3 regions of the Pseudomonas fulva genome follow, and region 2 is predicted to be linked to each of the others. Evidence: predicted binding sites of a transcription regulator. Region 2 holds the regulator's gene; each other region holds the start of a gene.

Region 1 (4,213 bases), 2.3 Mb from region 2:
CCTCCGGCTCCGAAGCGGTCGAGAACGCCGTGAAGATCGCCCGTGCCGCCACCGGCCGTGCCGGCGTGATCGCCTTCACCGGCGCCTACCACGGCCGCACCATGATGACCCTGTCGCTGACCGGCAAGGTGGTGCCGTACTCCGCCGGCATGGGCCTGATGCCTGCTGGCGTGTACCGCGCCGTTGCGCCGTGCGAGCTGCATGGCGTCAGCGAAGACGAATCCATCGCCAGCATCGAGCGCATCTTCAAGAACGATGCCCAGCCCCAGGACATCGCCGCGATCATCATCGAGCCGGTACAGGGCGAAGGCGGTTTCTACGTCAACTCGCCAGCCTTCATGCAGCGCCTGCGCGCCCTGTGCGACCAGCACGGCATCCTGCTGATCGCCGATGAAGTGCAGACCGGCGCTGGCCGTACCGGCACCTTCTTCGCCACCGAGCAACTGGGCGTGGTGCCGGACCTGACCACCTTCGCCAAGTCCGTCGGCGGCGGCTTCCCGATCTCCGGCGTCAGCGGCAAGGCCGAGATCATGGACAAGATCGCCCCCGGTGGCCTGGGCGGCACCTATGCCGGCAGCCCCATCGCCTGCGCCGCGGCCCTGGCCGTGCTCAAGGTGTTCGACGAAGAGAAGCTGCTGGATCGCTCCAACGCCGTTGGCGAGAAGCTCAAGGCTGGCCTGCGTGACATCGCCGCCAAGCACAAGGTGATCGGCGACGTGCGCGGCCTGGGTTCGATGGTCGCCATCGAGCTGTTCGAAGGCGGCGACCACAGCAAGCCGGCTGCCGAGCTGACCGGCAAGATCGTCGCCAAGGCGCGCGAGAAAGGCCTGATCCTGCTGTCGTGCGGCACCTACTACAACGTGGTGCGCTTCCTGATGCCGGTGACCATCCCGGACGCCCAGCTGGAAAAAGGCATCGCCATCGTGGCCGAGTGCTTCGACGAACTGGCGTAAGCCACAGCGTTGCAAAGGACCCGCTTCGGCGGGTCTTTTTTTGCCTGCGTTTTAAACCGCCGTACAGAGTCCGGGGGTTGCAGCGCCTGAGTGATAACCGCAGGACAAATGTGTCGAAAACCCGCCGCAAGCGTCTCTTCACTTGCTCGAAACGGCCTGTTGCCGCCATGCTCCATCGACCCGTCGCGGGAGGGATCATTGCGCGCCTGTTTCGGTCAAAGCTCGCGGTGCCTGCCCAAGGTGCAGCACGTCGCTCCCAGGCTCTCAAGGATATCGGTGTAGATGATTGACCACGATCTGTTGCTGGTAGGCGCAGGCCCGGCCCATCTTGGGGTTCTGCGGCGCTGGGCGCTGATCGAGCGACCGGCGGGGCGTATCGCCCTGGTGGCGGGTGCCGAGCACACCTGGCACGCCGGCATGCTGCCCGGGCTGGTGGGTGGTCGTTATTCGCCCCAGGATTGCCAGATCGGCCTGAGCGCACTGTGCCAGGCGGCGCAGGTCGAGCTGATCGTCGCGCCCGTTGCTGCGCTGGACGCCGCCACCCGCCAGCTGACCCTGGCCGATGACCGCGTGCTGCAGGGCAACTGGCTGTCGCTCAACGTCGGCGACCGGGTTGCCTGCCCGCCCCGTGAAGGCGAGGGCATGGACGTGCTGGCGGTGAAACCGGTCGATCAGTTCATCAGCGGCTGGCAGGCCTGGCAGCGCGACCCGCAACCCCTGGCCATTCTCGGTGGTGGTGTGGCGGGTGTGGAAATGGCTCTGGCGCTCGCCGATCAGGTGCCGCAGCTGGCGCTGTTCTGCGGTGAGCCGCTGCTGGCCGGGCACTGCGCCGGTTTGCGCATGCGCGCCTGGGGGCACCTGCGCATGCGCCGCGTGCAGGTGCGCGAGCACTGCCCGATCAGCCGTATCGACGGCAACTGCCTGATCAGCGGTGAGGCCTCCGTGTGGCACGGTGGCCGCCTGCTGCTGGCCAGCGGGGCCCAGGCGCTGCCGTGGATCGCCACCAGCGGCCTGAGCTGCGACGGCGACGGCTTCGTGCACACCGCCCCCACGCTGCAAAGCCATTCCCACCCCCAGGTGTTCGCTGTCGGCGACTGCGCCAGCCTGCCCGGCGTGCGCAAGAGTGGCCTGTATTCGATGCGCCAGGTGCCGGTGCTCGCCGCCAACCTGTCTGCGGCCCTGCGCGGCGGCGTGCTACGAGACTACAAGGCGCGCGGCCAACGCCCCCTGCTGCTGGCCAGCGGCGATGGCGGTGCCCTGCTGGGGTGGCACCAGTGGAGCGCAGGCGGGCAGCTCTATGGGCGCTGCAAGGACTACTTCGACCGCGCCTTCGTCAAACGCCATCGCCTCGAACGCTAATCGGCGTTTGCACTCTGCGACCAAAGTGCCATAGCCCGACACGCCGTCCAGTGATCAACTGATTCGCTTGGCCTTGCTGCTACAGATTTAGCCCGCACGGTCGATGAGCTAGGGATAGACGCGGCACTCTGCCGAGCGGCCAGGTTGGCTGCCAGCGCCGCACCATAAGAACAACGAGGTGCACCATGGACGTAGGGTTTACTCGTGATCGGCTCGCTTTGGCCTTGCATGTGCTCGGCCTGGTGACGTTGCTGGTGGTCTGGCAGCAGCTGCAGATGCCGCCTTACCTCGCCGCCGTCGCGCTGCTCTTGCTGGCGCTGTGGCCGTGGCTCGGCCCCTGGCGACGCCCGGCTGCTATGGCGTCTACAGCCGCCCCCGCGGCGTCGCTGGACACGCTGAGCCAGAGCCTGTCGCAGCACACCTGCCATAACGCCTTGTCCGCCGCTCAGGTGGCCTTCACCGTGCAGCAACTGGCCGGCCGGTTGCAGTCGCAGCTGGCCGCGGTCGAGCAGATCAGCGAAGGCGCCCACGCCGTGACCCATACCGAGCAGAGCAATGCCGAGCGTGCCGGTCAGACCCTTGGCGCCGCGCAGACCGTGCGCGCCAGCAGCGCCAGCGGCCAGACCGAGCTGCAGCAGGCCATCGCGCGGATGCAGCAGCTCAGCGCCCAGGCGGCGGCCAGCCGCGAGTTGATCGATGGCCTCGGCGCGCGGACCGAGCAGATCGAGCAGGTCACCCAGGTGATCCAGTCCATCGCCAGCCAGACCAACCTGCTGGCGCTCAACGCCGCCATCGAGGCCGCCCGCGCCGGTGAGCAGGGCCGCGGTTTCGCGGTGGTCGCCGACGAAGTGCGCAGCCTGGCCGGGCGTACCGCCAGCGCCACCGGCGAGGTGGGGCAGATGGTCGCCGATATCCGCCAGCAAAGCGCGGCGGTGGTCAGCCATATCCAGCGCCAGGCCGAAGAACTCGAAGCGGCCGCCCGGCAGGTCGAGTTCACTGGCGAGCAACTGCGCGGCATCGCCGACCTGGCCGCCGATGTCGATGCCCAGGTGGCGCAGATCAGCGCCGGCACGGCGAGCAATCACGGGCATCTGGCCGAGTTGCTGGTGGCGGTGGAGCAACTGCGGAGCGACGTGCGCAGCAGCGAGGATCAGACCCGCCAGCTGGGCAAGGCCGCCGAGCAACTGGTCGGCCAGGCGGAAAGCGTCAGCGAGCAGCTGGCCAGCGTCGGGCTCGACGACTACCACCAGCGCATCTACGAGCTCGCCCTGGAGGGCGCCGCTGCGATTGCCAGGCAGTTCGAGGCCGATGTCCAGGCCGGGCGCATCAGCCTCGCGGACCTGTTCGACCGTCAGTACCAGCCGATCCCAGACAGCTTCCCGGCCAAGTTCCGCACCCGCTTCGACAGCTACGCCGATGGCGTGCTGCCGGCCATCCAGGAGCCGCTGCTCAAGCGTCACGAAGGCCTGGTGTTCGCCATCGCCACCACGCCGGAAGGCTACGTGCCGACCCACAATCAGGCCTTCAACCATCCGCCCACCGGTGACCGCGCCGTGGACACCGTGAAGAGTCGCAGCAAGCGGCTGTTCAACGACCGCACCGGCATCCGCTGCGGCAGCCACCAGCAGCGCGTGCTGCTGCAGACCTACATGCGCGATACCGGTGAGCTGATGCACGACCTGTCGGTACCGATCCATGTGCAGGGCAAGCATTGGGGTGGTTTGCGCCTGGGCTACCGGCCGGAGCCGTGAGCGTGATTGTTTAGCCAGTGGCGATCTGAAGGTACGGCAATAACGATTTAACCTGACTGTCGCGGCGTGCGAGCCTCGGGGCATGTCTATCCCGGTCTGCCGTCCTGCCCACGCTCTTGCCCTGCCAGCCTTGCGCGCGCGGGGCCGGGC
Region 2 (4,213 bases):
CCGGTTGGCCGTCCCGAGCATGCATGTTCTGGCGTACCAGGAAATTCCGGACAACAAGCAGGTCACCATCGTTGCGACGGTGGGGCAGAACTAATCGAGGGTACGGGCCATGCAGGTCAAACGCTTTTTCGCTGCCGATATGCGCCAAGCCATGAAGCTGGTGCGCGATGAGCTGGGCGCCGATGCGACCATCATCGCCAACCGCCGCGTGGCCGGTGGTGTGGAATTGACGGCTGCGCTCGATTATCAGGCTCCGCCGGTACCGGCGCGGCAGGCCAACCCCGCGCTGGAAGCCGAGCTGCGCAAGACCCAGTCGAAGATTGCTTCGGCCCATGCCGAGTTGACCACGCGCAGCCAGGCCGATGCCGGCAAGGACCGTCAGCTGTTTGGCGCGGCGCCTGCCGCGCCGTCCGCCGACAGCCTCGATGCCGTGTTGCAGCGCCAGCAGCAGAAGCCGGCTGCGGCCTCGGTCGATCAGTCGGCGCTGGATTCCATGCGCTCCGAACTGCATGGCCTGCGTGAGTTGATCGAAATGCAGATGGGTTCCATGGCCTGGGGGCAGATGCAGGCCCGGCGTCCACAGCAGGCCACCTTGTGGCGTCGCCTGCAGCGTATGGGGCTGCCCGCCGAGCTGGCGCGCACGCTGCTCGAGCGCGTGGCCTCGATCGGCGATCAGCGTCAGGCCTGGCGCATGGTGCTGGCGCACCTCGCCCACTCGATCCAGACGCCCAAGCAGGAGCCGATGGAAGAGGGCGGTGTGATCGCCCTGGTCGGCCCGGCCGGCATGGGCAAGACCACCACCCTGGCCAAGCTGGCCGCTCGCTACGTACTCAAGTATGGTGCCGCCAGCATCGCCCTGGTGAGCATGGACAGCTACCGCATCGGTGCCCAGGAGCAGCTCAAGACCCTGGGACGGATTCTTGGCGTCTCGGTGACCCAGGTCGACCCCGGTCAGTCGCTGACCCAGGCCCTGGCGCCGTTGGCGCGCAAGCGCGTGGTGCTGATCGACACCGCCGGCCTGCCCGCCAACGATCCGGCGCTGCGCATGCAACTCGAGGCGCTGGCCAGTCGCGGCGTCAATGCCCGCAATTACCTGGTACTGGCCGCCACCAGCCAGGCCCAGGTGCTCAAGGCGGCCTATCACAGCTACAAGCGTTGTGGGCTGGCCGGCTGCATTCTGAGTAAACTGGACGAGGCGGCCAGCATGGGCGAGGTCTTGGGCCTGGCTATTGGCCACCGCCTGCCGGTAGCCTACCTGGCGGATGGTCCGCGCATCCCGGATGACGTGCACGTGCCGCGCAGCCACCAGCTGGTCAGCCGCGCCGTCGGGCTGCAGGCGCCGGACGAGCCGAGCGAAGACACCATGGCCGACATGTTCGCCGGGCTTTATCAGAACCCGGCCAGGCAGGCCGGTTGAACGGGTTGAGTGTGGCGAAGCGCTGGTCGTGCTCGCCGCGACAGCGCACAATGGCCCCAGGGCCCACAGTGAAGTTAGATAAGGTGTATAGATAACATGGGTATGCATCCCGTACAGGTGATCGCGGTGACCGGCGGCAAAGGCGGCGTTGGCAAGACCAATGTGTCGGTGAATTTGTCACTGGCGCTCGCCGATCTCGGTCGGCGCGTCATGCTCATGGATGCCGACCTTGGCCTGGCCAACGTCGACGTGTTGCTCGGCCTGACCGCCAAACGCACCCTGGCCGACGTCATCGACGGCCAATGCGATCTGCGCGACGTGGTTTTGCAGGGCCCCGGTGGCATTCGCATCGTGCCCGCGGCCTCCGGCACCCAGGCCATGGTGCAGCTCACGCCCATGCAGCATGCCGGCCTGATCCAGGCCTTCAGCGACATCAGTGACAACCTCGACGTGCTGATCGTCGACACCGCTGCCGGCATCGGCGACTCGGTGGTCAGCTTCGTGCGCGCGGCCCAGGAAGTGCTGGTGGTGGTGTGCGATGAACCGACCTCCATCACCGATGCCTACGCGTTGATCAAACTGCTTAATCGCGACCACGGCATGAGCCGTTTCCGGGTGCTCGCCAACATGGCGCACAGCCCCCAGGAAGGCCGCAATCTGTTTGCTAAGCTGACCAAGGTGACCGACCGTTTTCTGGATGTCGCGCTGCAGTATGTCGGCGCGGTGCCCTACGACGAATCGGTTCGCAAGGCCGTACAGAAACAACGTGCGGTGTATGAGGCGTTCCCTCGTTCGAAGTGCGCGCTGGCGTTCAAGGCGATTGCCCAGAAGGTCGATGCATGGCCCTTGCCGGCCAACCCGCGTGGCCATCTGGAGTTTTTCGTGGAGCGCCTGGTGCAACAACCGACTGCAGACACGGCTGTATGACGACAGCCTCTGGACTCCGAATGTACAGCAAGGCAACAGCACGAGATTCACAGCATCAGTTGATCGAGCGCCACGCGCCGCTGGTAAAACGTATCGCCTACCACCTGTTGGCCCGCCTGCCGGCCAACGTGCAGGTCGACGATCTGATCCAGGCCGGCATGATCGGCTTGCTCGAGGCGTCGCGTAAGTACGACGCCGGCAAGGGTGCCAGTTTCGAAACCTTTGCCGGCATTCGCATCCGCGGCGCCATGCTCGACGAAGTGCGCAAGGGTGACTGGGCGCCACGCTCGGTGCACCGCAACAGCCGCATGGTCAGTGATGCGATACGAAAAATTGAGGCCAGAACCGGTCGTGACGCTAAAGATCACGAGGTTGCTGCCGAACTCCAATTGAGTCTCGAAGATTACTACGGCATTCTTGGCGACACTTTGGGCAGCCGCCTGTTCAGTTTCGACGACCTCTTGCAGGAAGGCGAGAACGGCGGCCTGCAGGAAGACACGAGTTCCCTGCATCACGGGCCATCGCATGAGCTGGAAGACACCCGTTTCCAGGCCGCGTTGGCCGATGCCATCAGTAATCTGCCGGAGCGTGAGCGGCTGGTGTTGTCGCTGTATTACGACGAGGAGCTGAACCTCAAGGAAATCGGCGAGGTACTGGGGGTGAGTGAGTCGCGGGTCAGCCAGCTGCATAGCCAGTGTGCCGCGCGTTTGCGAGCGCGGCTGGGGGAATGGCGCGCATAGGAATTTGTTCAGGGGTTGGAGTTGGTCGAGCCAGTCCTTGTGGTAAATGCAGGACAGCAGGGCGGGGCACACAGTGAACGCAGCAAAGCCGAGCGCATGGGTTGCGGCGTTCAGCCAGGCCGGTTTCACGATTAATAAGCGCTGCACAAGGTTGCAGGCGTTTTAGGACTGTACGGAGGTCGACTTGGACAAGAACATGAAAATCCTCATCGTCGATGATTTCTCGACGATGCGACGGATCATCAAGAACCTCTTGCGTGATCTGGGGTTCACCAACACGGCAGAGGCTGACGACGGCACCACCGCGTTGCCGATGCTGCAGAGCGGCAGCTTCGATTTTCTGGTAACCGACTGGAACATGCCGGGCATGACGGGCATCGACCTGTTGCGCGCGGTGCGTGCCGACGAGCGACTCAAGCACCTGCCTGTGCTGATGGTCACGGCGGAAGCCAAACGCGATCAGATCATCGAGGCCGCGCAAGCCGGTGTGAATGGCTATGTAGTCAAGCCGTTCACCGCTCAGGTGCTCAAGGAAAAGATCGAGAAAATCTTCGAGCGGGTTAACGGCTGATGTCTGCCGCGAGGTTGTTATGGAACACCATGAATCTAACGAGGTTGACCTCGAGTCGACCCTGAAAAGCAATGCCCGCCAACTGGTCGACAGCCTCGAACAGGGCAACTTTGGCGAAGCCGTACAGCTGATCAACGAACTGAACAAGGCGCGCGACCGGGGTCTTTACCTCGAAGTCGGCAAGCTCACTCGCGAGTTGCACAACGCGATCGTCAACTTTCAGCTCGATCCCCGGGTACCGCATGCCAAGGAAGTCTCGCAGATCGCCGATGCGACCGAGCGCCTGAACTATGTGGTCACCATGACCGAGCGTGCGGCCAACCGCACCATGGACCTGGTCGAGCAGAGTGCGCCGCTGGTCAACGACCTGAGCAGCGAGGCCGATTCGCTCGCCGAGGATTGGGGCCGTTTCATGCGCCGCGAAATGAGCGCCGAGGCGTTCCGTGAACTGGCCAAGCGCATCGAGCTGTTCCTGGCGCGCAGCCAGCGCGACACCAGCAAGTTGTCGGGGCATCTCAACGACATTCTGCTGGCGCAGGATTACCAGGACCTGACCGG
Region 3 (4,213 bases), 1.3 Mb from region 2:
GCGACTTTGTTGATATCCATGATTCACCTCGTATCAATGGATAAAGGAGGGGCTAGCCCCTCCTTTATTTACTTCTCCGTAACGACTCGCGTTACTGCAGGAGGCTGAGCACAGACTGCGGCAGCTGCTTGGCCTGGGCCAGGATCGCAGTACCGGCTTGCTGCAGCACCTGGTTTTTGGCCAGCGTGGCGGTTTCGGCAGCGAAGTCAGTATCCTTGATGCGGCTACGGGCAGCTTCGGCGTTCTCCGAAATGCTCTGCAGGTTGGAGATGGTATTGTCGAAGCGGTTCTGTACGGCACCCAGATCCGAACGCTGCGAGTCGATAAACGCGATGGCGGCGTCGATCACATCGATAGCATTCTGCGCACCGTAAGCAGTACTTACATCAACATCGCTAATTTTTGACAATGTGCCTGCAGACTCTCCTGTTACCTTAGCTACAGCAGTGCCAGTTAATGAATAAGCTGCAGATGAGCTCAGTTTAACGGCACCTGTTGCAATAGCACCCGTTGCAACTGCAGCGATGTCCTGAGCAGCGGAAAGATCGCCCGCATTATCACCGTCAGAGTCTTCAGCTGATCGCGCCTGAAGCTTAATATCTGCAGCAACAAGTGCAGCAGGGGTAGCTGCATTGCTCATGCCGCTTGCGGTGAACTTCATAGAAGCACCGTCTGCAGAACTAATTTCAAGCGTACCGTTGCCATTTACTTTTGCACTAATACCGGCACCACTCGCATTGACAGCACTAACAACCTGCTCAGCACTAGTTAGTCCTTTTAGGTCAATAGTGGAGTCGACTTTAGTATTATCAGATTTAGATAGCTCAATTTTCAGATCGAACGTGCCTACGTTACCAGACAATGTGAGCACGGCATCAGTACGAGCAGAGGCCTTAACTGGCGATCCTGCGGCATTGATTTTCTTCACAACTTCAGAGGCTGTGTCAGTCACAACCATATCCTGAGCTTTGAACTCTTTACCATTGGCGGAGATGGTCATTGTACCATTTGGCTGATAATTGGTAGCCGTAGCACCGAGTACTGCGGTACCAAGAACACTGCCGCTCTTATCAGATGTGAATGCACCAATCTTGTTAGAGCTGGCATTACCAATTGTCACATCGATAGTTTCGTTCGAATTCGCACCAACCTGGAAGGCAGTAGCGCCGAACGAGCCGTCCAGCAGCTTACGACCACCGAAGGTGGTGGTTTCGGCGATACGACTCAATTCGTTTTGCAGCGCGCCAACTTCTTTTTGCAGCGCGGAGCGGTCAACCGAGTCGTTACTGCCGTTGGCAGCCTGCAGGGACAGATCACGCATACGCTGCAGGATGTTGGTGGACTGCTGCAGAGCGCCTTCAGCGGTCTGAGCCAGGGAGATGCCGTCGTTGGCGTTACGCACCGCAACGTTCAGGCCGCTGATCTGGCTGGTCAGGCGGTTAGAGATTTGCAGGCCTGCTGCGTCATCCTTGGCGCTATTGATGCGGCTACCGGTAGACAGGCGCTGCATGGAGGTTGCCAGGGAGTTGGACGAAGACTGCAGGTTACGCTGGGTGTTCAGCGACGCGATGTTGGTATTTACAGTAAGTGCCATGATTGCATGCCTCCAAGGGGCGGGTACTAAAGGTAGCCGGGTGGTGCGAGCGCTTGGGCCATCGCCTTGCTCAGGCACCCAGTTACTTCGCATTCGTAGTCTTTATCGGCGTATTCGGTGGAAGCTTTAGGGCCCTGCTAATTTTTTTTGCAAGCCCTTTTCAACTCGTGCCGCCTGCAGGCATTGGGTAGCTGACTGCACCTGCTAGAAAGGATATCGACCGGATTGCGAAGGCCTGAAGGGCTACCAATGATCAGCGATTACCTCTGGCAGAGATAAACGCCAGCGGCTGCAAACTCCCAGCCCAACAACGTTTGGCTAAAAAAGCAAAGCCTGATCAGCACATGCAAAACTCACCGCGACGTGTGCGCCGAGCTGGCACGCCTCACAAGTCGAACGCAAGGCGGAAGCGTTAAAGCTTATTGAACAGGTTCAAGCCGCTGATTTTTACGTAGCTTTGCTGCGCCGCTTCGAGAATCAATGTCTGGAACGCCAAGCGCGGCATCGCCTCCGCATAGTCAAGCTCGCGCAGCTCTGCCTGGGTCGACTTGTTGACCAAGGTAACGTCATCGTTATCGGCTTTTGCGCTATCAATGATGTTCAATCTGGCACCGATATCCCCGCGTGCGCTGTCCACATTGATACTGGCGTTCGACAAATTCGTCAGGGCCTGCGCGACTGCATCGCGAACCACGAAATTGCCCTCAGGTGTGGATGGTTCGCCTTCCAACGCCTTGCGCAAATTGGCAATGGAGTCCAGCACACCTTGCTTCTGGGCATTTTGATCCGCGGTGATCTGAATACGCTCGCCGCCAACTGGTGTGCCGTTGAAGTTGACTACAACACCTCGGAAAACCAGCTTGTCAGTGCTCTCCGCACGGCCGTCCACTGCACCGTCACCTAACTCGGCTCCGGTTTGGGCATCGTAGATTTTATAGCTATTGGGATCGGTATCACTGAAGACGATATCTATCCCTGCGTCAGGGAACTTGGGGTTACCTGCGAAGGCAACTTCATCCTGAACGAGAGGGGTCGATGTCCTGAGGGTTGACCCTGCAGGCGTTGTGTATGGCACGGGCGGCGTACCAACTGTAGTTGGCACCGCGGCCTGCAGGCGGCCTGCATTGATGATGTTCTGGAAAACCTTCTTGCCGTTATCGCTAATGGGAACGCTGAGGGAGCTTGCAATCTCGACCTTGCGCTGCCCCTCATCACCCTCATAGCTATAACTGCCATCCGCATTGCGAACGAACGGTTCCGACTTGCCTTGGAAGCCTGAAAACAGGTACTCACCACGGGCATTCTTGCTGTTCATTAGCCCTAGAAGCTCATCCTCGCGCTCGCGCAACTCTGCAGCAATCGACTTGCGGTCGTCGGCACTAAGCGAGCCACCGCCAGCACGTACGGCGAGCTCTTGCACCCGCTGTAATACCGTATTGACCGAGTTAAGCGTTACGTCTTCCTGAGTCAGGCTGTTCTGCGCGGCCGTCAGATTGTCCTTGTACTGTGTCAGTACATTCTGCTGCTGCTCGAGTTGCAGCAGGCGCACCGATGCCACCGGGTCATCGGCCGGAGTGAGGATTCGATTGCCGGTGCTGATCTGTTCCTGAGTGCGAATGGCATTGGCGTAGTTGCGCTGCAGGCCTTGAACGCCGTTGTTGAACGCCTGGAGAGTGGAAATACGCATAACTGCCTCGCCTTGTCTGGCGGCCCGGGATCTACCGGTACCGCACCCCTTTGGGGATTTCTACCATTTAGCCATTGCTGATGGTCAGAACGAAATGATCGTTAACTCGTTTGCCCGATCTTGCTATGCATCGAGCTGGATGCAGCTGCACCATCAAACTGAATGCCCCTATCGGAATGCTCCAATCAGGGTATCGAACAAAGAGCGCGCAACTTGAATAACCTGAGCCGAAGCGTTGTAGTACTGCTCGAACTTGATCAGATTGGCTGCCTCTTCGTCCAGGTTGACCGCCGAGAGTGAGTCACGGTTGTCCTGAGCTTGCTTGAGGATAGCCCCGGTGGCGTCGTTATCCTGGCGAGCCTGGGCGGTCAGCGTGCCGACACGCTCGATCAGGTCGCCATAGCTGTCGGTAAAGCTGGAGCCGGTGGCGATACCGGTAACACTGGGATCCACGCCCACCACTTGTTTGTTTTGCAGGCCCACCAATGCCAAGGCGTTGCGGTTATCGGAGACGCCGTTCAAGTTGAATGCAATGTTGAAGCGATCACCATCTTGTGGACGGCCGCTAACACTCATATTGATAACAATGCCACCAGGCATACTCAGTTGGTAATTATTCTGCTGACCAGGCTCGAATTGTGGCGTAGGTGCGGGGATGATCGGCTGCCCCTTGCTGTCAACGCGCGTCAACGTCGCACCTGCTGGCAACTCGAAACTGTTTGAAGCGGCATCGTATGTCAATGCAACCGGTGGCGTAACAGGAAAGGCTGTTGCCAAGGCCGACGGATTGATGTCACTGCCAGTAGTCTGCAGCGTTGGCTGAGTGATTACGCCATTACCGCGGTTCTGCAGATTGGCCTCAGAGCGAATCGGCGCGGCGAAGGCCAATTGGTCGGCCTGGTCTAGAACTGTGGACATGGTCGACGCGCCAA

What was found. Region 2 encodes FliA, which starts transcription of late flagellar genes. Its sites were predicted from a motif close to CTAAAGTTTNNNNNNNNNNNGCCGNTAA; they were not measured.
Region 1: the regulator FliA is predicted to act here: its motif matches at 2,392-2,419, upstream of K8U54_RS11135 (methyl-accepting chemotaxis protein).
Region 3: the regulator FliA is predicted to act here: its motif matches at 1,697-1,724, upstream of K8U54_RS02705 (flagellin).

The regions. Positions count from the first base shown of each region.
Region 1 covers NZ_CP082928.1:2,478,873-2,483,085, forward strand. The annotation lists gene gabT (4-aminobutyrate--2-oxoglutarate transaminase) at 1-953, shown strand, start outside; gene K8U54_RS11130 (FAD-dependent oxidoreductase) at 1,236-2,312, shown strand; gene K8U54_RS11135 (methyl-accepting chemotaxis protein) at 2,669-4,063, shown strand.
Region 2 covers NZ_CP082928.1:4,786,591-4,790,803, forward strand. The annotation lists gene flhA (flagellar biosynthesis protein FlhA) at 1-94, shown strand, start outside; gene flhF (flagellar biosynthesis protein FlhF) at 110-1,417, shown strand; gene fleN (flagellar synthesis regulator FleN) at 1,505-2,344, shown strand; gene fliA (RNA polymerase sigma factor FliA) at 2,341-3,084, shown strand; gene K8U54_RS22135 (chemotaxis response regulator CheY) at 3,281-3,655, shown strand; gene K8U54_RS22140 (protein phosphatase CheZ) at 3,675-4,213, shown strand, end outside.
Region 3 covers NZ_CP082928.1:609,796-614,008, forward strand. The annotation lists gene K8U54_RS02700 (flagellar protein FlaG) at 1-20, opposite strand, end outside; gene K8U54_RS02705 (flagellin) at 92-1,594, opposite strand; gene flgL (flagellar hook-associated protein FlgL) at 2,007-3,281, opposite strand; gene flgK (flagellar hook-associated protein FlgK) at 3,450-4,213, opposite strand, start outside.